One region of the Planococcus shenhongbingii genome, then DNA from elsewhere that is predicted to be linked to it. Evidence: a T-box and tRNA genes for the amino acid it is inferred to sense, from the RefSeq annotation. Region 1 holds a T-box; the other holds one or more tRNA genes.
What was found. The T-box of region 1 lies ahead of alaS (alanine--tRNA ligase). A T-box ahead of a tRNA ligase gene usually reads a tRNA of that ligase, here a tRNA-Ala.

Region 1 (11,658 bases):
TGGAATTGATGAACATGGCACCGACTTTCACTACCAGCATACTGCCGAAGGCCGTTTCAAGCTCTGTGATCATGCGGTAATTGCCGCTGATCGGAGACTTGCCGTACATAAGCCCTGGACCATTGACAGGATAAGATTTTTTTCCCAGAACATATTGTTTGAGGATATTCCCGGATGCGGGGCTATGGATTCGGTGATAATCGGCAGGTGAAAGATAAAGCACAATGTATTTGCCGTTTTGATACGCATCAGCCAGCCCGTTATTGCCCAAAAGATCGGCTAATGAATATTGCTGGTTTTTCACCAGAAAACGGATCCCTTCATGCATGTCCCCTAAGATTTCAATTTTGCCGTCTACCGGGGAAACAACCGGCAGTCCAGCAGTTGGCCTGCTTTCCGCTTTTAGCTTACGGATAAAAAAATCATGCAGCGTCGGAAAAGAATTTACATGATTTTCAATATCTGCCGTAGCTATTTTGTAAGTTTTGATATAATTTGGAATCACCCATCGGCTTGCCGAAGATTGGGCAAAAGAGCGGATTAAGCTTGATGTGACTGGTCCATTCGTCAATTCAATCGATCGCTGATAAAGCTTTTTCTTCACACGGACACCTCCATTGCTTAAAATAGTCTACCATTTTTTGTTCTTTCACAGTATAATGAAGTGAAGAAGTTTACAAAAAAAAGGAGTGTCTTCCATTGCTGATACTAGAACGAATGGATCACACAATTAAAAAACTCAGATCACAAGCAGCAAATGTGCTGACGATCGGCAATATGGCTTTCGGCGGTGCCTCTCTAATGGCGGCACTCAACGAATTCTACAGCTATAGTGTGCTATTTATTTTTATTGCTGCATTTTTGGATCGCTTTGATGGCATGGTTGCCAGGAAATTCAATCAGGAGTCGGAACTCGGCAAACAATTGGATTCCATGAGCGACATTATATCGTTCGGCATTGCACCGGCTATTTTAATTTATGAGCTTGTGCTGGTCGATTTCGGAGTCACCGGAATGGTATTCACGGTCATTTATATTGCGAGCGGCGCTTTTCGTCTTGCACGCTTTAATATTTCTGAAGCGAACGGTTACTTTACCGGCTTGCCGATCACGGCAGCAGGAACTGTTGTAACTTTGTCTTATTTCGGTATTTCAACTATTCCGCCCGTTGCCTATATGTTCCTCTTTATATTATGTTCTTTATTAATGATCAGCACTTTTACATTACGGAAAGTATAAAAGCTGGAAGCGTTCAATACAACGCTTCCAGCTTTTTTATTTTGCAGCGAGACGTTCTACGACATTTAAAACAATTTCCGTAGAATGTTTGGCAGCTACCGGCAAAAATTCGTCAAAAGAAATATTCGATTCTTTGCCGGCAATGTCAGATAATGCCCGGATGACAACAAATGGCACATTAAATTGGTGGCATACTTGTGCAACGGCTGCTGCTTCCATTTCAGAGGCCTTCATGTCCGGGAAGAATCCGCGTACTTTCTCTACGCGTTCCGCATCATTCATAAAAGAATCTCCGGTAGCAATCAGCCCGACTGCATAAGGATGCTCTCCCAGTTCTTCAACTGCTTTAACTGCAATGGAAACGAGTTTTTCATCGGACCGGAAAGCGGCAGGCAATTGCGGCACTTGGCCCATTTCATAACCGAAGACCGTAACGTCAACATCATGGTGGCGGACTTCATCTGAAATAACAATGGCACCGACTTCAAGTTCTTGATCGAATCCTCCAGCCGATCCCGTATTGATCACCATATCCGGTTTATATTGCTGAAGCAAAAGAGTCGTCGACATTGCTGCATTTACTTTGCCGATGCCGCTTTTTAAAAGAACGACTTCCTGTCCTTTGTATGTACCTGAGGTAAATTCACAGTTTGCAATTTCCTCAACCCGAGCGTTTTCCAGGCTTCCTCTTAATAATTCCACTTCTTCTTCCATTGCACCGATTACACCGATTTTCATCTGTCTATCTTCCTCTCGCCTATGAATTTTATTCAAAAAAAAGACGCCTTTTAATAGGCGCCTTCCAGTGTTTTCAATACATCCATCTTCACGGGTTTCCAGCCTTTTCCGTCAATCCATTCCAAATGGACACGGTATTTTTCTGATTGATCTTTAGACTGGACGACACCAATCGACTTTTGAGGGCCACCGCCATTTTTTATCATCATAACATACATATTGTCTTCAGCTAGACCCGTCGCATATGTAATAGCTTTGATTTTTTCTTTCCAATCGATTGAATCTTTTTCATAAACCGAAACATGCTTGCCCTTTTGAGTAGTGCCTACCGGCTCCCAGCTCGTATTGATGATCGACTCTGCCACGATGGGATCATTTGAAGCTTCCCGTGTAATCGTGCCGCCAACAGTCACTTTGCCTTCTTTTGTTTTTTCGGCTTCTTCAGCTTTTTCTTTTTCTTCTTTAGCAGCTTCTTCCGCTTCTTTTTCTTTTTCGGCTTCAGCTTCAGAATCCTTTTCTGAGTCTTCAGCAGCGTCAGCTTCTTCAGTGTTGCTTCCTTCTTCACTCGTTTGCTGTTCCGTATCTGTTGTGATTTGGACAGATTCCGGTTCCTCGGCGCTTTGTTCGCCATTATCAAAGAATATAAAAGCTCCGGTAATAATAACTAAAGTAAACACCAACCCAATCATCATATTTAGAATGGAATTCGACCGGTTCTTTTTATTCAAACGAGAAGGATAAGGTTTTTTTTCATCATTCATATTCTTGCCTCCTCTTCAAATTATTTTAGCATAATGCTATGTTACAAATTTGACGTTTTAGCAAAAGAAATGTTTCATTATCGGCCTTTTTTAAAAAAACAGCCATTCTAACTAAGAATGGCTGTCCGAATTAGGTAATTGAAACTATCTTAATTTCCATTTCGCCGCCTGGAGTCAAAACTTTAACATTTTCACCAATTGAACGTCCAATCATGCTTTTGGCAATAGGCGAATCATTGGAGATGCGGCCTTCAAGAGGATCCGCTTCTGCCGACCCGACGATTGTATATGATTCTTCTTCGCCGTCCGGAACTTCCACAAAAGTTACGGTTGTGCCTAAACGGACGATATCTCTATCTAATTCATTTTCATTTATGATAACTGCATTCCGGACCATCGATTCCAACGTAGAAATACGGCCCTCCACAAATGCTTGGTCTTCTTTAGCCGAATCATACTCAGAGTTCTCGGATAAATCCCCAAAACTGCGAGCTACTTTAATCCGCTCAACGACTTCTTTCCGTTTTACAGTTTTTAAGAAATCCAGTTCTTCCTCCAACTTCTGCTTTCCTGCAGCTGTCATTGGAAATTGTTTTTCGTTCGCCATTATTCCCCACTCCTTAAACTGCTGACTTTGGATGATTTTTGGTAAACACCCGCCAGTCTGGTCTCATCATATTATAAACTGTCAATCTATTCAAGAATTGTTTTAATTTTTGTAACCATTAAATCAATTGCTACTTCGTTTTGCCCGCCTTCTGGAATAATCACATCCGCATATCGTTTTGTCGGCTCGATAAACTGGTTATGCATAGGGCGCACAACGCTTAAATATTGATCAATTACGGAATCGATGGTCCGTCCCCGTTCGTTGATGTCGCGCAGCAACCGGCGAATTATGCGCAAATCCGCATCCGTATCCACAAACAGCTTAATGTCCATCAAATCGCGGAGGCGCTGATCTTCCAGAACCAGAATGCCTTCAAGAATGATGACGTCTTTTGGCTCAATCAATACAGTTTCATCAGAACGCGTATGTAGCGCATAATTATAAACCGGTTTTTCTATCGGCTGCCGTTGCAGCAATTTGTTGATGTGTTCAATCAGTAAATCTGTATCAAATGCCAGCGGATGGTCATAGTTCGTTTTCAAACGTTCTTCAAACGCTAAATGGCTTTGATCTTTATAATAATAATCCTGTTCGATCACCACTACCGAGTGATCTTTGAATACTTCATAAATGGAATGCGTCACGCTCGTTTTACCTGAGCCCGAACCACCTGCAATTCCGATTACGACCGGACGGTTTTTAGACATGCTTTCAAGCTCCTTGCAAACTTCATTATTTTTCCTGCGCTTTTTTTCTGCAAATCATGATTCCATCTCCTGCAGACAGCAGCGTCGTTTCGTAAGACGGGTGATTTAACATATATTCTTTAAATTTTCTTAAATTCCGGATCATCGTCCGTTTTCTTCTCGGAACCTCTGAAATTTCCTGCTCTGACAAACCGTGCATATGCATATTGTCGCAATAAATAATTCCACGTTCAGACAAAAGCTTTTCATATTTTTCAAAAAACCGTTCGTATTGCCCTTTAGCGGCATCTATAAAAATAGCGTCATATGCCGGTTTTAAAAGGTCCAAATCCAGCTCAAGCGCATCTCCATGAAAAATCCGTATTTGGTTTTCAAGACCGGATTGCCCGATGAATTCCACTGCTTTATTATACCTGCCGTCATCACGTTCGATGGTATCGACTGTGCAATCCGGCAATTCAGAAGCCATTTTGATGGCTGAAAACCCAATTGCGGCTCCAATTTCCAGAATCGATTTCGGCTGCTGGCTTTTCAAAAGCTCGATGAGTTCGCTGATTCCTTGTTCTTCCATGATCGGGACATGATGCTGTTCCGCATAGTTTTTTAATGCCGCCAATATTTCCGGCAGTTGTTGATGATCTTCCATTCCTAAAAGCTCCTTTTTACCTGCAGCAAAAATTACTTCCTATACTAACATAAAACAAGAAGGAAAGCGAGACCGCCTCCTTCTTGTTTTATTCACCTTGCGTCAGCAGGTCCTTATAACTGCCATGCAGCAGAAACAAAAGACCCGGCTTCTTTATCCCGCTTTAACGGGCAGTATGACTCCCGCTTTTTTAAGCGGAAGCTCCACTGTCCGTAAAAGTCCGATTGGTTCAACTAGCAATCCGCGGGGGTGAAACTCCCGCGGATTGCAGTTTCACTTTATTGGCCGATGTATTTGTCGCGGTTCGCTAAATGCTCGTCATAAGTTATAGCAAAATGATTTTTGCCGGTAGAATCAGCAAGGAAATATAAATATTTTGTATTGGCTGGGTCTAATACGGCCTGGATGGACGACGCTCCGGCTGAAGCAATCGGGCCGGGCGGCAAACCTTTATTGGTGTAAGTGCTATAAGGATGCTCAAATTGATAGTCTTTATTGAACAAACGTTCTTTGTGTTCTCCCATCGCATAAATGACGGTCGGGTCTGTCTGCAGCGGCATATCCGCTTCCAGGCGGTTATAGAACACGCTGGCAATCGTCTGCCGGTCGGACTGTGCTGTTGCTTCTTCTTCCAGCAGCGACGCGAATGTCAGGAGCCAATGCGGCGTTTCCCCCATCTCTTCGAGTACCGCTTGATATTGTACGACATTTGCCTCTGTCGCTTCAAGCATTTGCTCAATTATTAAGTTCAGCGATGGATCTTCTTCATAAAATGCGTAGGTGGCAGGGAACAAATAGCCTTCTAACGCATAACGGACATTCTCGCCTTTGATTTCATCTGTCAGCAAAGTCGGGTACTTGACCATCAATTCATCAATGTACTGTGGATCCTGCACTTTAGCCAAAAATTCTTCAGCAGTGAATTTTGTCTTTTTGGCAATGACATTTTCAGCGATTTCGTCTATTGTCAGGCCTTCAGGCACCGTAATATTGAACAGCGGTTCACGGTAGACTTTTCCGGTTTTCAAGCTTTCGGTAATTTCATCAAGAGTCATAGAAGGCAGCAGCCCGTATGTCCCGGCTTGGAAATCAGCCTGGTTCTTGAATTTCACGTAATACTTGTAGATGCGCGCATCGGCGATAAGGCCGTTTTCTTCCAGCAGTGCGGAAATGCTGTCCAAATTCGAGCCGATCGGCACTTCGATGTTCACCACTTTTTCTGAATCCGGGTCTACCGGCTTCAATGCATCAGTCACATAATTATAGGCTTGAAATCCTGCAATGCCCACAACAATCAAAAGGACCAATGTGATGATCAACACAATCCGACGGACGATTTTCACTTCTTTTTTCTTTTCACTCATCCGGTCGAACATTATTTCTTTTTTCGACTGCTTGTCCACGGGTTCCCCCCCTTAGCTTTTTGCTTTCCCCCGTTTCAAAGGCCAGTATGTCCCCCGCTTTTAAAGGCGGAGGTCCACTGGCCGTTAAAACCCGATTTGTTCATCTAATCTGCGTAAAGATAAAGAAGCGCCACTGAGTGAAGTTTCTCCTTATCAGTATACCTAATTCCAGACAAAAGAAAAAGGCGGAATCTGCTTTCAATTCCGCCCCTTGCTCCATTAGATTAAAGCTCTTCGTTTTCTTCTTCTTCGTCAAGGAACGTGTTCAGCATTTCTTCGATCATGTCCCATTCTTCGTCAGTTTCAACAGGGCGAAGTTCGCCGCCAGCAATTTTGCCGTCTGTGTCTTCGTTTTCAGTGAATGAAGAAGCTTGGATTTCAATTTCACCATCTTCATCTTCTTCAGCGCCTACCGGGTAATACAATACATACGATTTCCCGAATTGTTCTGAGTCAAATGTGAATAGTACTTCAAATAGCTGCTCGTTGCCGTTTTCATCAACGACTGTAATGTGTTCTTGTCCGTGTTCCATTTGCGTCACCTCATTATTTTTTAAAATCAAGATAGCCTTGCAAAATCATGACCGCTGCCATCTTGTCGATCACTTTTTTGCGGTTTTTCCGGCTGACGTCAGCTGAAATCAGCATCTTCTCCGCCGCCATTGTCGTCAGACGTTCATCCCAAAGGACCACCGGTATAGCATACGCTTCTTCCAGCAAAGCTGCAAACTTTTCCGATGCCTCTGCTCGCGGACCAATTGAATTGTTCATGTTTTTCGGATAACCGACTACGACCTGGGTGACTTCATAAGACTTGATCAATTCGCCTAAGCGCTCAAATCCATACTCTCCTACAGCCTCGTTGATTTTAACCGTCTCGATGCCTTGGGCTGTCCAGCCAAGCGCATCACTGATGGCAACTCCGATTGTTTTTGAACCGACATCCAGTCCCATTATTCTCATGCTTATTCCTCATTATTCTTTTTGATATAGAACTTTACAAGCTCTTCCAGAATTTCATCCCGCTCGAGTTTGCGGATCATATTGCGTGCATCCTGGTGGCGAGGAATATAAGCCGGATCACCTGATAATAAATATCCGACAATCTGATTGATCGGGTTATAGCCTTTTTCCTCAAGTGCAGCATGGACTTGAAGCATCACTTGCTTCACTTCCTGCTCCATCGATTCATCAGACGGATTGAATTTCATAGTTTGATCAAATGAACTCACGACAAGCACCTCGCTTTCGGATCTAGATAGGAGAAAACCGCTCTCGCTGTCTGAATTATATTATATACGATTTTGGGTATTTATTAAACCTATTTGAGCAAGTTGTAGACAGATTCCAAAGCTTCGCCCAGTTTTTCCGGGTTTTTTGCGCCTGCCATCGCCATATCTGGACGGCCGCCGCCCTTGCCGCCGCACTGTTCTGCTACGTGTTTGACGATTTGTCCGGCATGATAGTTCCCGCCAGTCAAATCTTTTGTGACGCCGGCAATCAGCATCACTTTTTCGCCGTCTGTCGCACCGAGAACGATGACCGCTTTTTCAAACTTCTGCTTTAAGTCATCCATGATCTGGCGCAGCTGGTTATTGTCTTTCGCTTCCACTTTCGTGGAAAGAACCGTAATATCGCCGACTTGGCGTGCAGAACTCAATAATTCGGAAGACTGTGCATTTGAAATTTTCGCCATCAGCGACTCGTTTTCACGCTGCAGCCCTTTCATTTCCTGCTGGAACGTCTGCACTTTCTGGACCAGGTCTTTTGAAGATGTTTTCATCAGGCTTGCCGCTTCTTCAAGCGTCCGCTCGCTGTCTTTCAAGTTCTCATATGCCCCTTTGCCGGTGACCGCTTCGATGCGGCGGATGCCGGCACCAATGCCGCTTTCTGAAACAATCTTGAAGACGCCGATTTCTGAAGTGTTGACGACATGGACACCGCCGCAAAGTTCTAGTGAGTAGCCGCCGATTTCAACCACACGGACAACGTCGCCGTATTTCTCGCCGAATAACGCCATCGCTCCCATATCTTTTGCTTCCTGCAAGTTATGGTAGCCGGTTTGGACGTCAATGCCGCTCCAAATTTTCTCGTTGACGATTTGTTCAATCTGCTCGAGCTCTTCTTTTGTTACTTGCCCGAAATGCGAGAAGTCAAAACGCAGACGGTCTGGCCCAACGTATGATCCCGCTTGGTTAACATGCGTTCCAAGAATATCTTTAAGCGCTTGGTGCAATAAGTGTGTCGCTGTATGGTTTTTCACCGTATGGCGGCGTTCGCTTGCGTCAACTTCTGCAAAAACAGCTGATTTTGTCAATTCACCCGAATCAACACGCACCGAATGCAGGTTTTGGCCGTTTGGCGCTTTTTTAACGTCAAGCACAGATACCTGCACCAAATCATTGCTCAAGGTTCCGCGGTCGGCAATCTGCCCGCCGCTTTCCGCATAAAATGGCGTCTGGTCCAACATCACTTGAACTTCTTCGCCTTCTTGAGCACTGTCAGCCAGTTCGCCGTCTTTGATGATTGCCAGCACATTCGCTTCAGCTGCCGTTAAGCTATAGCCGATAAATTCGCTTGGCTCTGTAATACTGCCCAGCACTTCGGATTGCGTCTGCATCGAATTGACGCTGTGGCGCGCTTTTCGTGCCCGGTCGCGCTGTGCTTGCATTGCCGCTTCAAAGCCCGCATGGTCGATTGCCATGCCGCTTTCTTCCGCATACTCTTCCGTCAGTTCCACCGGGAAGCCGTACGTATCGTAAAGGCGGAAAGCATCTTCACCCGGAATTTCCGTATGACCTGCCGCTTTTTGCTGTTCGACAACCGACGATAAAATCGCCAGTCCGTCGTGAAGCGTTTCGTGGAAGCGTTCTTCTTCCAATTTCATGACACGGATAATAAAATCCTGTTTTTCATTGACTTCAGGGTAAAAGTCTTTCATGATATCGCCCACAACCGGCACCAATTCATACATGAACGGTTTTTCAATGCCCAGTTTCTTCGCATAGCGGACAGCGCGGCGCAGCAGTCTTCTTAACACATAGCCGCGGCCCTCGTTGGATGGCAATGCGCCGTCGCCGATTGCAAAAGCAACGGTGCGGACATGGTCAGCGATGACTTTGAATGCCATGTCGGCTTCCCCGTCTTCCCCGTATTTCTTGCCGGAAATCTGTTCGGTTTTCTGGATAATCGGCATGAACAAATCGGTATCGTAGTTTGTCGGAACGTCCTGCACAACCGAAGCCATGCGCTCAAGCCCCATTCCGGTGTCGATGTTCTGCTTCGGAAGCGGTGTGTAAGTATTGTCCGGGTTGTGGTTAAACTGCGAGAACACCAAGTTCCAGACTTCCAGGTAACGGTCATTCTCGCCTCCCGGATACAATTCAGGGTCGTTCGAGTCGCTGCCATACGATTCACCGCGGTCATAGAAAATCTCGGAGTTCGGGCCACTCGGACCTTCACCGATATCCCAGAAATTCCCTTCCAAGCGGATGATGCGTTCAGCCGGCACTCCGACTTCGTTGAGCCAGATGTCATATGCTTCTTCATCTTCCGGGTGGATCGTCACGGACAACTTCTCCGGTTCGAAGCCCATCCAACGGTCATCGGTCAAGAATTCCCAAGCCCAGTGGATCGCTTCTTTTTTAAAATAATCGCCGATTGAAAAGTTTCCGAGCATTTCAAAAAATGTATGGTGGCGGGCTGTTTTCCCGACGTTCTCGATATCGTTTGTCCGGATCGATTTTTGGGCGTTGACGATTCTCGGGTTTTCCGGAATCACACGGCCGTCAAAATATTTTTTCAGTGTTGCCACACCGCTGTTGATCCACAGCAAAGAAGGATCTTCAAATGGCACAAGCGGTGCGCTCGGCTCCTGGTCATGGCCTTTTTCTTTAAAGAATTCGAGATACAATCTTCTGATGTCTGCAGCTTTCATCGTCTTCATGGTTTTCATCTGTCTTCCTCCTTAAGCATAATAAAAAGCCTTCATCTCTTGCGCTTGCGCAAGGGACGAAGGCTTTATTTCGCGGTACCACCCTAATTACACAGGCAACTTTCACCCATGTCTCTCATTACGCCTTAACGCGGCTTTACGGCAGGGATTAGCTGCACTCCGGAGTAGCTTTCTAAAATTGCATGGCGAAGGTTCTTTCAGCCGAGGAACCTCTTTCTAAGCGGATGCGGATTTTATACTGTCTCCATCTGTGTGTTGTTTATTTATATAGATTGAATTATATAGAAAAACGCTCTGCTGTGTCAATAGAGACGATTGGACTGGCGCTTTCTGTGAATTAAATATATTTTTCGGCATGCAGAGTGCGTGATTTTGAAATACGCTCGATAAATGCAAAAATACGCTCCATTGCGGCCGAAATACGCCCAGTTAAAGTTAAAATACGACCAGCAGCCAACAAAATACGCTTCTATCGGAAAAATCCCCGAAAAAAAAGCGCCCGCGGAGGACGCTTGTTTTACGCTTCGAGAAAATCCTGCGGCTTGATGCCTTCCATGCCGATCAGCGGATGGATCGTGTTGGCGTTTTCCGCCGTCAAGCTCACCGAGCCGGCCGGTTCTTTAACTTTTTCACTGGCTACGGTGCTCTCTTTTGTTTCAGCTTCAGTTTCCGCGGCAGCCGTTTCTTCTTCAGGCAGCTGCAGCCGTTCTCTTAATGTGGTCATGCGCTGGACATCATCTGTCCGTTCAACACCGTAGCGGAACACCTGCGGATCGCCGCAAAGAATCAGGAAATCTTTGCTTCGCGTGATTCCCGTATACAATAAATTGCGCCGCAGCATTTTCATATAGCTGCGGACAACGGGCATGATGACCGTCGGAAATTCCGAGCCTTGTGCTTTATGGATCGAGCAGCAATACGCGAGCGTCAGCTGGTTCAAGTCGCTGCGCTGGTATTCCACTTCAATGCCGTCAAAAGAAGCCACCAGCATGTCCTGCTTCTCGACCGTTTCTTTCGCTTTCATAATGGCGACCACTTCCCCCATGTCGCCATTAAAAACATTGCTTTCCGGCTGGTTGACGAGCTGCAGAACTTTATCGCCGATGCGGTATGAGATATCGCCGAAAACCAGTTCTTTCCGTTTGCCGTCCGGATTCGGATTGACCATTTCCTGGATCATGCGGTTAAGTGCATCAATGCCGGCCGGTCCTTTGTACATCGGCGCGAGCACTTGGATGTCTTTAATGGAATGGCCTTTAGCAAGAGCGCTTTTCACTACTTTTTCGACCACTTCCGGAACTTGTTCAGGTCCCGCTTTAATGAACGAACGGTCCGCTGTTTTCGCCGTGATATCGGCCGGCAACTGGCCAACTTTCATTTGGTGGGCCAGTTCAATGATCGATGATCCGGAGGACTGCCGGTAGATATCAGTCAGTTCGACGGTCGGGATGCGTTTTGATTCCAATAAATCGCGCAGCACTTGGCCCGGCCCGACTGGCGGCAATTGATCTTGGTCCCCGACGAAAATGATCTGGGCATCTTCAGGAACGGCTTTCAGCAATTGATGCGCCAGCCACGTATCAACCATCGACATTTCAT
Region 2 (11,658 bases), 300 kb from region 1:
CTTCCGCAAATGCTCCATTGGCATCTGCGAAAAAGAGCTGGTTGGGGTATTTCCGAATAATTCCTGCCAGCATATCCAAATCGGAGTCCGGGCTGATTTTAATTTTTATGCGGCTATACCCTGCTGATACAGCTTCCGCCACTTGTTCTTCTACTTTTTCTGGATCTGCAGCCACCACTACACCCGCTGGAATCGCCCGTTCTTCGCCGCCGACCATTTTCCAAAGCGGGATATCTTTTTTCTTGGCGAATAAATCCCACACAGCCATTTCGATTGCGGCTTTTGCCATACGATTGCCTTTCACTTGCTGAAACATCCGGTTTACATGGCCGGGATGCTTCAAACTTTGATGCAGCAAGATCGGAACCAACACTTTTTCAATGACAAACCGGCTGCTTACCACCGTCTCTTCCGTATACCAAGGCGTCGAGAACGCCACACATTCTCCGTAGCCTTCCACACCTTCTGCATCGGTCACTTTAACAATCAGGCTTTCACGCTCTTCCACAGTCTGCAAAGACGTCTTAAACGGCCTTTTTAAAGGTTTATTCACCTCTCGCAATTCAATCCCCGCAATTGTCAGTTCCATAGCTTCAGCTCTCTTCGGAGAAGCTTATTCGATGCATTGCGCGGCAACGCATCAGCAAATGATAACCGCTTCGGCACTTTATAGGAAGCAATTTGCTCCCTGCAGTATGCCAATAGCTCATCCGCTTCCGCAGATTCATTCAATACGACAAAAGCCACTGGAACTTCACCCCATTCTTCATCCGGTACTCCGCATACTCCCGCTTCCCGGACAGCCGGATGCGCAAGCAGCACTTTTTCAATTTCCGCCGGATAAATATTTTCTCCACCTGAAACGATCAAATCCGATCTTCTATCCACCACAAACAAAAAGCCTTCCTCATCCAAGTAACCAACATCTCCTGTATGAAGCCAGCCCTCTTCCTGGACTTTTCTGTCGGAAAACCTGCCGATATATCCCGGAGTTACTTGAGGACCATGAATCAGGATTTCTCCTTTTTCTCCAGCTTTTGCTGTGCCATCTATTTTAACTTGATACAAAAACAGCGGTTTGCCTGAAGAACCGATCTTCCGTTCTGCATCCGCTGATTGCAGCGTAGTCGTCTGCGAGGATGTTTCCGTCATGCCATAAGTTTGCAGAACCGGTATGCCACATTGTTCCGCACGCTTGATATAGGCAACCGGAATCGGACCGCCTCCTGCAAGAATCGCTTTAAAACGCGGAGATGCGGCCAAAGAAGCTTCTTCCACATTTCTCAAAATACGTTCAAGCATTACGCCGACCATAGACATATGTGTCACGGTCCCGCTGCATATTTCTTTGGCACTGCGCTCAGCATCAAATTTTTCATACAGCCTTACACCCATGCCATATATAAGAGACCGCATCAAGATGGAAAATCCGCTGATGTGGAATAACGGGACAGAACAAAGCCAGACATCATCAGGGGAGATTCCAATATTTAAAGCCGATGAAACGGCACTCGAAAAATGGTTTTCCGCAGTCTGCCGAACACCTTTGGGATTTCCCGTCGTCCCGGATGTATACATGATGGAGATTGTACGGCCTTTCTCCCACTCATGCTGAATTTCAAACTCAGCCGGAACCGCTTCCCGGATGGAACTGAATAAAATCGGATTGTAATCCTTCACTTTTTCTTTCAATTCATCATCTACTAAAACAAATTCAGCTTCAGAGTCTTCAATTTGATAAGCCAGTTCTGGTGGCGCCAGCCGTTCATTGAGCATGACCATTTCGCAGCCAACGTGCATGCAGCCATACATGACAAAGACAAATTCGGGATTGGACTTTGCCAAAATGGCGACACGAGACTCTTTTGCAACTCCCAGTGCTGTCAGTTTACCAGCGTACTCGAGCGCTATTTCATTCATTTCAGCAAAAGTCCATTGCTGCTCTTGGAACGATAACGCCATGCGGCCACCGCTTAAATGGCTGCGTTGGCTCAACCAATTCGGATAAGTCATTTAAAAAATCCTTTCTTCAAAAAAAGCTGCCCTAAAAGGACAGCTTCTGATTATTCGGTGATCACGGGAAACGAGGGAATTGGCCAAAGTCCGGTTTGCGTTTTTCTTTAAACGCATCACGTCCTTCTTTTGCTTCATCCGTTGTGTAGTAAAGCAATGTAGCGTCTCCAGCCATTTGCTGAAGACCAGCAAGGCCGTCCGTATCGGCATTCATTGCCGCTTTTACAAAGCGAAGCGCAGTCGGGCTCATCTCAAGCATTTCTTCGCACCATTTTACTGTTTCATCTTCAAGCTGCTCTAAAGGCACAACTGTATTAACTAAGCCCATATCAAGTGCTTCCCGCGCATCGTATTGACGGCATAGGTACCAAATTTCACGTGCTTTTTTATGGCCGATGATGCGGGCCAAATAGCCTGAACCATAGCCGGCATCAAACGAGCCGACGCGGGGTCCTGTTTGTCCGAATCGTGCATTGTCAGCAGCAATCGTCAAGTCGCACACTACGTGCAGTACGTGGCCACCACCAATTGCAAATCCTGCAACCATCGCCACAACAGGTTTTGGAATAACACGGATCAAACGCTGTAGGTCCAATACGTTCAAACGTGGAATTTCATCTTCTCCGACATATCCGCCGTGGCCACGGACACTTTGGTCCCCGCCTGAACAGAATGCTTTCTCGCCTTCACCTGTTAAAACGATAACGCCTACTTTTGAATCGTCGCGTGCACGTGAAAATGCATCGATCATTTCATGCACTGTTTTTGGACGGAAGGCATTGCGCACTTCCGGACGGTTGATCGTAATTTTGGCTATGCCATTATACGTTTCGTATTTAATATCTTCATATGTACGTTCTGTAACCCATTCGCGTGTCATGATTTTCCTCCTCGATAATTAGAACTTAAATACTCCTTTACCATTGTAGCAAATTCAGCAGGTTTTTCCACATGTATTGCATGTCCCGCTTCAATAACGCCGTGCTGCACTTTTGGCAAGGCTTGTTTCATCTCTTCAGCAATCGCCATAAACTTCGGATCCATAGCTCCTGTTACCAATAAAACCGGCAAATTTAACTGCTTTACCTGGGACCAGTAAGACTTTTGCGTACCGGTTCCCATGCCGATTAAGCTATTAGCGAGCCCGAGCGGATTTTGATGCAGCCGTTCTGCGCGGATGGTTTGCTTAACTGTTTCCGGCAATCGTTTCTGGGTGTCAAAAAGTGGGATATTTTCCCATTTATCTACAAACGAAGTAATGCCATTTGCTAAAATCTTCAGCGCCAGCTCACTGTCTCGCTGTTGCCGATCAAGCCGTTCGTCTGCTGATTTTAATCCAGGAGAAGCACTTTCCAGTATCAGTGCCTCTATTTGCTGTGGGTAAGTGCATGCATAAGCAAGAGCTGTGCGGCCGCCCATTGAATAACCCGCAAGCGCAAAATTTTCTAATCCAAGTTGTCCGAACAGCAGATTTAAATCACGGATTTGGAGTTCCATCGTATAGCGTGCAGAATCTTCCGGTGAATCCGTCAGGCCGTGGCCAAGCAAATCAATCAGAACGATTTTATATTCCGGTAAAGCTTTCTCAATTCCACGCCATGTTTTTGTGCTTCCAGTAAAACCGTGAAGAAAAACAATAGTGGATTTCTTGTCAAAGTTTAACACTTCTAGATGGTAGCGAACATCTAAAATTTGAATCTCCATTACTTCGACAGCTCCTCGCTAAACCGGTTCCACAACTTCCGATGGACCTCCACATTTTGTTGCCTGTCTGTAAAAACTTCAATGATTTTTACAAGCTTTTGCTTGTGGCTGCGCAAAGCCGAAATCAACTCTTCTTTCGAGTGCACTGCTGCATACTCAGTATCATACATATTCGCTGCATCCTTAAAATTCATCCCTGTCGGCGTGCCGAACAAATCTTCAAAATACCGCTCTTCCTGCGATTGCGGCAAGTAAGAGAAAATTCCTCCGCCATCGTTGTTCATGATAACAATGGTCAAATCCGTATCTTGCATTTTCGAAGCTATCAAGCCATTCATGTCATGCAGGAATGACAAATCGCCGATAAATAAATACGTCGGGCGTTTTACTGCTGCCTGAACACCAAAAGCTGTCGAGACAACTCCGTCAATACCGTTCGCACCCCGGTTTGCATAAATCATCACATCACGTCCGTTGGTTTTGAAAAACGTATCCAAGTCCCGAATTGGCATACTGCTGCTGACGACGAGATGACATTTATCCAGTTCGTCGAAAAATATCTTTGCCAAGACGCCTTCATCGAGTTCGTTTTCACAATGCTGCTCCACCAATTGCCAGTACAATTTTGATGCCTGCTGCCATTTAACGGCATAGGCATTTTCTTCTTTGGCTTTGATTGGCAGCTGCCATAAGCTTTTTGCTGCCGCTTGGATATGATGGGTTACAACAGACTGGGCATCGCGCATCATCGGGCTTTCATCAAACACGACATAATTTTTGGGTTTGATTGCGGCTAAATACAATGTCAGCGGTTTCGACACCGGTTGAGGACCAATTCGGATGACCACATCTGGAATCATCGCAGCTTTGAACTGTTCACTTTTCAAAATGGCATCATATGAATCGATGATCAAATGCTGATTATCCGGTTTTACATTAGTACGCAAATTGGACAATGGATCTGCCAGAACCGGCCACTGCAAATTCTGTACAAATTCCCAAAAGGTTTCCGGCATAGGAGCAGTCATTTCTCCGACCACCAATACCCCTCTCTCTTGTTCCAATAACCCCTGCAAAAATCCCTCTGTTTCTTTATTTATTATAAGTTCACCAGTGAAATGCATCATTTCGCCCCGGCTTACATAGCTCTGCTCAAAGTCGATGCGCAGCGGTTCACGAAATGGCACATTTATATGGACAGGCCCTTTTGGTTCTGTCTTTGCTGTTGCAACTGACCGGTGGAGATGGCGAGCCAGGAATTCCAATAGATTTTGTTCTTCCGGCATCGGCAAATCAGCAGCCCATTTCACATGGGAACCAAATAAATTGATTTGATTAATAGCTTGCGGCGCACCGACTTCCCGCAATTCAGGCGGCCGGTCTGCTGTCACGACCAGTAATGGAACCCTTGCATAATAAGCTTCTACAACAGCAGGAAAATAGTTAGCAGCAGCCGTTCCTGAAGTGCAAAGCAGCATGACCGGCTTGCCGGATGCTTTAGCCATTCCCAGCGCAAAATAAGCCGCAGAACGCTCATCAATCTGCCGGTATACAGTCAAACCTTCTTGTTTCATACATGCGTAAGCAAGCGGCGTTGACCGGGAACCCGGGCTAATGACCACATCTGTGACGCCTAAGTGTATAAGTGAATGTGTAAAAGCTGATACATACTCTGTTAACGATTTACGATTCGTCACTCAATTGACCTCCAAGCGCACGAAGCATTGGTCTAAATTTAACCCAAGTTTCTGCATACTCCGACTCAGATGTAGAATCTTCTACAATCCCGCCTCCTGCATACAAATAAGCTTCTTTTTCGTTCAGCAGCGCTGACCGGATGGCTACTGCAAACTCGCCGTCGCCTTTTGCATCTATCCAACCGATTGGCGCAGCATAAAATCCTCTGTTCATCGTTTCATACTGGCGGATCAAGCTCAGCGCTTCCTGTTTCGGTTCACCGCCAAGAGCCGGGGTAGGATGCAAATCCTTAACCAAATCGAACAAAGTCGAATCTGGTTTCAATTCTCCTTCAACCGGTGTATAAAGATGCTGAATATCCCTTATCTTCATTAATTTAGGTGTTTTTGGCACAAACATATGGGAACTATGCTCGTTAAAGACTTCACTGATCATGTTAACCACAAATTGATGTTCCGAGCGGTTCTTTTTGTCATTCAGTAATTCATTGCCAAGCTTTTCATCCTTTTCCACCGTGTTGCCTCGGGGAGTGGAACCTGCCAAACATGTAGACAGGGCTAACCGGTCCTTCACTTTTACAAGCCTTTCCGGCGTAGCACCGAAGAACAATTGATTTTGTGCTTCCAAACCAAATAGGAAACTTTCAGGCTGTTCTTCAGATACTTGATAAAGAGCCGACGCAGATGAAAGCGGCTGCTCAAATTCTAATCTCAGGGAACGTGCAATCACCACTTTTTCGGCTTGTTTTGCTTTAATGAGAGCCGTCACTTTAGTAATCGAGTCCATGTATTGCTCTTTCTTAATTTCAGTACGTTCCACTACGAGCGGTTTTTGGTATTTCGGCCGTTCCATAACTTGGGCAGCATGGATCAGCCGATCACGTTCTTTCCGCAAAGCCTCAAATGCATTGAAGGTGGCGTCTTCATTTGTAATTAAATTGATGCTGACATACGCCTGATCATCTTTAATTATCATTTGAAATGATGGCACTGCAAAATAAGCTTGTGGAAAATGGGTCCATTCGCTTTGATTTTCATTTAACGGATCAAATGAAAATCCGCCAAATAATATGGGTTGCACATCTGCTTCTTCATTAACAATCTGGCTGCACAAATTCTGCCAATCTTGCTTGATTTCTTCAAACCGTCCATGATGATTTGGTGAAGCAAGAACATGGGCATGTCCAAGCCCAACTAAGGTAAATGTCTTTTCACGATTTTGCCAGAACATTCGCTTTCCTTGATAATGCTTATCCCCTGCTTCAAAAAATGCCAACGCCGACATTCTGGAGACTTCAATTGTTTCTGTGTAAAAACTGTACGCAAGATATCGCGTACTCGTATATTTTTCTGTCGATGAATTCTGTTGTGGATTCATCTTTTTCCCTCCGTTTTAAACTCGTTGCGTAAAAAATCGCAATCTGCTTCACTTTTTAATCTCTATCTTCTATCATACTCTTTTCTATTAAATTGAGCACAACATTTGCTGTATTTCCAATGAAATTGAAGGTGAATACAAAGGGAAAATTGTACAGAACGACACAATTATTTTTAGCTGACAATGGCTGCCTGGATGATTCAATAAACTTGTCTTTTAACCTTGAAAGACTTTTGTAAAGAGATTCTCAAAGTCATGCCAATCATGATAAAGATAGCAGCATTGTCTTTAGAAGTATTTTTTTGTATTGACTAGAGAGGTATGGTTTCTACCTATTGCTTTTTTAGCTGTTTTTCTTTGTAATGTGTTTGCCATTGTCATAATCGGTATAACCATACATAGCTAAACTTCATTTAAAAAGAATTATCGTTCCATTCAAGCCATTAGCAATAAAAAAAGAGCCACTTTAAAATCAAGTGACTCCTTTATTGAACTTTATCAAAAAAAGAGACATGCATTAGAATGCATGTCTCTTTTAGTATGACCCCTACGGGATTCGAACCCGTGTTACCGCCGTGAAAGGGCGGTGTCTTAACCGCTTGACCAAGGGGCCAATTACTGGCGGAGAAGGAGGGATTTGAACCCTCGCGCCGGTTTCCCGACCTACACCCTTAGCAGGGGCGCCTCTTCAGCCACTTGAGTACTTCCCCAGTATGGCTCCGAAGGTAGGATTCGAACCTACGACCATCGCATTAACAGTGCGGTGCTCTACCACTGAGCTACTTCGGAATGGTGGGCCTAAATGGACTCGAACCATCGACCTCACGCTTATCAGGCGTGCGCTCTAACCAGCTGAGCTATAGGCCCATATGTATAATAATTAATGGAGCGGGTGAAGAGAATCGAACTCTCATCATCAGCTTGGAAGGCTGAGGTTTTACCACTAAACTACACCCGCAAAAAAATGGTGGGTCAGGACGGAATCGAACCGCCGACACTTAGAGCTTCAATCTAATGCTCTACCAACTGAGCTACTGACCCATTTTGTTATGTAAAAATGGCGGTCCCGACCGGGATCGAACCGGCGATCTCCTGCGTGACAGGCAGGCATGTTAACCGCTACACCACGGGACCATTTTGGTTGCGGGGGCAGGATTTGAACCTGCGACCTCCGGGTTATGAGCCCGACGAGCTACCGAACTGCTCTACCCCGCGACAATAATATAGAAGAAATAAAAATGATAGTCCACACATTTTGAAAAAAATGGAGGAGGAAGAGGGATTCGAACCCCCGCGGGATTTGACTCCCCTGTCGGTTTTCAAGACCGATCCCTTCAGCCAAACTTGGGTATTCCTCCGTGCTAATAAAATGAATGGTGGACCTTGCAGGACTCGAACCTGCGACCGGACGGTTATGAGCCGTCTGCTCTAACCAACTGAGCTAAAGGTCCTAAAAAAGTGGCGGCAGAGGGGATCGAACCCCCGACCTTACGGGTATGAACCGTACGCTCTAGCCAGCTGAGCTACGCCGCCAGGATCTTTATTATATAGTTGGTGGAGCCTAGCGGGATCGAACCGCTGACCTCCTGCGTGCAAGGCAGGCGCTCTCCCAGCTGAGCTAAGGCCCCATTGAATGGTCGGGAAGACAGGATTCGAACCTGCGACCCCTTGGTCCCAAACCAAGTGCTCTACCAAGCTGAGCTACTTCCCGAACTGAATTGCTGAGTGGTGAAAAAATATGGCGCGCCCGAGAGGACTCGAACCTCTAACCGCTTGATTCGTAGTCAAGTACTCTATCCAATTGAGCTACGGGCGCATATGATGAAAACCTACGGTTTTTGCAAAACCAAATGGTGCCGAGGACCGGAATCGAACCGGTACGGTAGTCACCTACCGCAGGATTTTAAGTCCTGTGCGTCTGCCAGTTCCGCCACCCCGGCATAGGGTCGGCTATTGGTGCAAAAAAATTGGAGCGGAAGACGAGGTTCGAACTCGCGACCTCCACCTTGGCAAGGTGGCGTTCTACCACTGAACTACTTCCGCAAAAAATGGTGCGGGTGAAGGGAGTCGAACCCCCACGCCCGAAGGCGCTAGATCCTAAGTCTAGTGCGTCTGCCAGTTCCGCCACACCCGCGTGGCAATGAAATTGTGAAAAAATGGTGAGCCATGAAGGATTCGAACCTTCGACCCTCTGATTAAAAGTCAGATGCTCTACCAACTGAGCTAATGGCTCGAACAGGAATGGTGCCGGAGAAAGGACTTGAACCCTCAACCTACTGATTACAAGTCAGTTGCTCTACCAGTTGAGCTACTCCGGCGACAGAGAAAAATGGTGGAGGATGACGGGATCGAACCGCCGACCCTCTGCTTGTAAGGCAGATGCTCTCCCAGCTGAGCTAATCCTCCGTTATGTATGCCCAGCAATGTCCTACTCTCGCAGGGGGAAACCCCCAACTACCATTGGCGCAAAAGAGCTTAACTGCCGTGTTCGGGATGGGAACGGGTGTGGCCTCTTTGCCATCATCACTGGACTGTTTGGTTTTTAAAAGACAAGGTTTATTATACCAATCCCCGATGGGATTGCAAGCTTTTTTTGAAAAAAACTTGTGCCTTGCGCCTTCAAAACCGGATATGCGACATTGAACAAACGTATTTGGTTAAGTCCTCGATCGATTAGTATTCGTCAGCTGCACGCGTCGCCGCGCTTCCACCCCGAACCTATCTACCTCATCGTCTTTGAGGGATCTTACTTGCTTGCGCAATGGGAAATCTCATCTTGAGGGGGGCTTCGTGCTTAGATGCTTTCAGCACTTATCCCGGCCACACATAGCTACCCAGCGATGCCCCTGGCGGAACAACTGGTACACCAGCGGTGTGTCCATCCCGGTCCTCTCGTACTAAGGACAGCTCCTCTCAAATTTCCTGCGCCCGCGACGGATAGGGACCGAACTGTCTCACGACGTTCTGAACCCAGCTCGCGTACCGCTTTAATGGGCGAACAGCCCAACCCTTGGGACCGACTACAGCCCCAGGATGCGATGAGCCGACATCGAGGTGCCAAACCTCCCCGTCGATGTGGACTCTTGGGGGAGATAAGCCTGTTATCCCCGGGGTAGCTTTTATCCGTTGAGCGATGGCCCTTCCATGCGGAACCACCGGATCACTAAGCCCGTCTTTCGACCCTGCTCGACCTGTCCGTCTCGCAGTCAAGCTCCCTTGTGCCTTTACACTCTGCGAATGATTTCCAACCATTCTGAGGGAACCTTTGGGCGCCTCCGTTACTCTTTAGGAGGCGACCGCCCCAGTCAAACTGCCCGCCTGACACTGTCTCCCACCCCGATCAGGGGTGCGGGTTAGAATTTCAATACAACCAGGGTAGTATCCCACCGACGCCTCCCCCGAAGCTGGCGCTCCGGGCTCAAAGGCTCCTACCTATCCTGTACAAGTTGCACCAAAAGTCAATATCAGGCTACAGTAAAGCTCCACGGGGTCTTTCCGTCCTGTCGCGGGTAACCTGCATCTTCACAGGTACTATAATTTCACCGAGTCTCTCGTTGAGACAGTGCCCAGATCGTTACGCCTTTCGTGCGGGTCGGAACTTACCCGACAAGGAATTTCGCTACCTTAGGACCGTTATAGTTACGGCCGCCGTTTACTGGGGCTTCAGTTCGCACCTTCGCTTGCGCTAAGCACTCCCCTTAACCTTCCAGCACCGGGCAGGCGTCAGCCCCTATACGTCACCTTACGGTTTGGCAGAGACCTGTGTTTTTGCTAAACAGTCGCCTGGGCCTATTCACTGCGGCTCTCTCGGGCTGTTCACCCTACCAGAGCACCCCTTCTCCCGAAGTTACGGGGTCATTTTGCCGAGTTCCTTAACGAGAGTTCACTCGCTCACCTTAGAATTCTCTTCTCGCCTACCTGTGTCGGTTTGCGGTACGGGCACCTCCCGCCTCGCTAGAGGCTTTTCTTGGCAGTGTGAAATCAGGGACTCCAGGGCATACGCCCCTTGCCGTCACCGCTCAACGTTATGGAAATGGGATTTGCCTCATTTCCCGCCTCACGGCTTGGACGCGCTCAACCAACGGCGCGCTCGCCTTATCCTTCTGCGTCCCCCCATTGCTCAAACGGCGGGGAGGTGGTACAGGAATATCAACCTGTTGTCCATCGTCTACGCCTATCGGCCTCGACTTAGGTCCCGACTGACCCTGAGCGGACGAGCCTTCCTCAGGAAACCTTGGGCATTCGGTGGACGGGATTCTCACCCGTCTTTCGTTACTCATACCGGCATTCTCACTTCTAAGCGCTCCACGAATCCTTCCGGTTCCGCTTCAACGCCCTTAGAACGCTCTCCTACCACGGACATCGTTGATGTCCATCCACAGCTTCGGTAATCCGTTTAGCCCCGGTACATTTTCGGCGCAGTGTCACTCGACCAGTGAGCTATTACGCACTCTTTAAATGATGGCTGCTTCTAAGCCAACATCCTGGTTGTCTAAGCAACGCCACATCCTTTTCCACTTAACGGATATTTGGGGACCTTAGCTGGTGGTCTGGGCTGTTTCCCTCTTGACTACGGATCTTATCACTCGCAGTCTGACTCCCAAGCATAAATCACTGGCATTCGGAGTTTGTCTGAATTCGGTAACCCGGGATGGGCCCCTAGTCCAAACAGTGCTCTACCTCCAGGATTCTCAATCTTGAGGCTAGCCCTAAAGCTATTTCGGAGAGAACCAGCTATCTCCAGGTTCGATTGGAATTTCTCCGCTACCCACACCTCATCCCCGCACTTTTCAACGTGCGTGGGTTCGGGCCTCCAGTAAGTGTTACCTTACCTTCACCCTGGACATGGGTAGATCACCTGGTTTC

Region 2: it encodes a tRNA-Ala, which carries the amino acid that the T-box ahead of alaS (alanine--tRNA ligase) is inferred to sense. The anticodon was not compared.

The regions. Positions count from the first base shown of each region.
Region 1 is NZ_CP129235.1:1,622,763-1,634,420, reverse strand. Features, by position in the region: gene QWY16_RS08120 (phosphatidylserine decarboxylase) at 1-604, opposite strand, end outside; gene pssA (CDP-diacylglycerol--serine O-phosphatidyltransferase) at 700-1,239, shown strand; gene mtnN (5'-methylthioadenosine/S-adenosylhomocysteine nucleosidase) at 1,276-1,977, opposite strand; gene QWY16_RS08105 (YrrS family protein) at 2,028-2,738, opposite strand; gene greA (transcription elongation factor GreA) at 2,869-3,345, opposite strand; gene udk (uridine kinase) at 3,432-4,055, opposite strand; gene QWY16_RS08090 (O-methyltransferase) at 4,081-4,701, opposite strand; gene mltG (endolytic transglycosylase MltG) at 4,980-6,104, opposite strand; gene QWY16_RS08080 (DUF1292 domain-containing protein) at 6,329-6,637, opposite strand; gene ruvX (Holliday junction resolvase RuvX) at 6,651-7,067, opposite strand; gene QWY16_RS08070 (IreB family regulatory phosphoprotein) at 7,070-7,336, opposite strand; gene alaS (alanine--tRNA ligase) at 7,426-10,050, opposite strand; T-box leader at 10,109-10,319, opposite strand; gene recD2 (SF1B family DNA helicase RecD2) at 10,577-11,658, opposite strand, start outside.
Region 2 is NZ_CP129235.1:1,326,443-1,338,100, reverse strand. Features, by position in the region: gene menC (o-succinylbenzoate synthase) at 1-589, opposite strand, end outside; gene QWY16_RS06680 (o-succinylbenzoate--CoA ligase) at 580-2,013, opposite strand; gene menB (1,4-dihydroxy-2-naphthoyl-CoA synthase) at 2,075-2,893, opposite strand; gene menH (2-succinyl-6-hydroxy-2,4-cyclohexadiene-1-carboxylate synthase) at 2,890-3,717, opposite strand; gene menD (2-succinyl-5-enolpyruvyl-6-hydroxy-3-cyclohexene-1-carboxylic-acid synthase) at 3,717-5,414, opposite strand; gene QWY16_RS06660 (isochorismate synthase) at 5,401-6,792, opposite strand; tRNA gene QWY16_RS06655 (tRNA-Glu) at 7,334-7,405, opposite strand; tRNA gene QWY16_RS06650 (tRNA-Ser) at 7,412-7,502, opposite strand; tRNA gene QWY16_RS06645 (tRNA-Asn) at 7,507-7,581, opposite strand; tRNA gene QWY16_RS06640 (tRNA-Ile) at 7,583-7,659, opposite strand; tRNA gene QWY16_RS06635 (tRNA-Gly) at 7,677-7,750, opposite strand; tRNA gene QWY16_RS06630 (tRNA-Phe) at 7,758-7,833, opposite strand; tRNA gene QWY16_RS06625 (tRNA-Asp) at 7,851-7,926, opposite strand; tRNA gene QWY16_RS06620 (tRNA-Met) at 7,931-8,007, opposite strand; tRNA gene QWY16_RS06615 (tRNA-Ser) at 8,058-8,150, opposite strand; tRNA gene QWY16_RS06610 (tRNA-Ile) at 8,167-8,243, opposite strand; tRNA gene QWY16_RS06605 (tRNA-Met) at 8,252-8,325, opposite strand; tRNA gene QWY16_RS06600 (tRNA-Ala) at 8,345-8,420, opposite strand; tRNA gene QWY16_RS06595 (tRNA-Pro) at 8,427-8,503, opposite strand; tRNA gene QWY16_RS06590 (tRNA-Arg) at 8,532-8,608, opposite strand; tRNA gene QWY16_RS06585 (tRNA-Leu) at 8,644-8,732, opposite strand; tRNA gene QWY16_RS06580 (tRNA-Gly) at 8,761-8,835, opposite strand; tRNA gene QWY16_RS06575 (tRNA-Leu) at 8,842-8,926, opposite strand; tRNA gene QWY16_RS06570 (tRNA-Lys) at 8,950-9,025, opposite strand; tRNA gene QWY16_RS06565 (tRNA-Thr) at 9,035-9,110, opposite strand; tRNA gene QWY16_RS06560 (tRNA-Val) at 9,123-9,198, opposite strand; rRNA gene rrf (5S ribosomal RNA) at 9,208-9,323, opposite strand; rRNA gene QWY16_RS06550 (23S ribosomal RNA) at 9,446-11,658, opposite strand, start outside.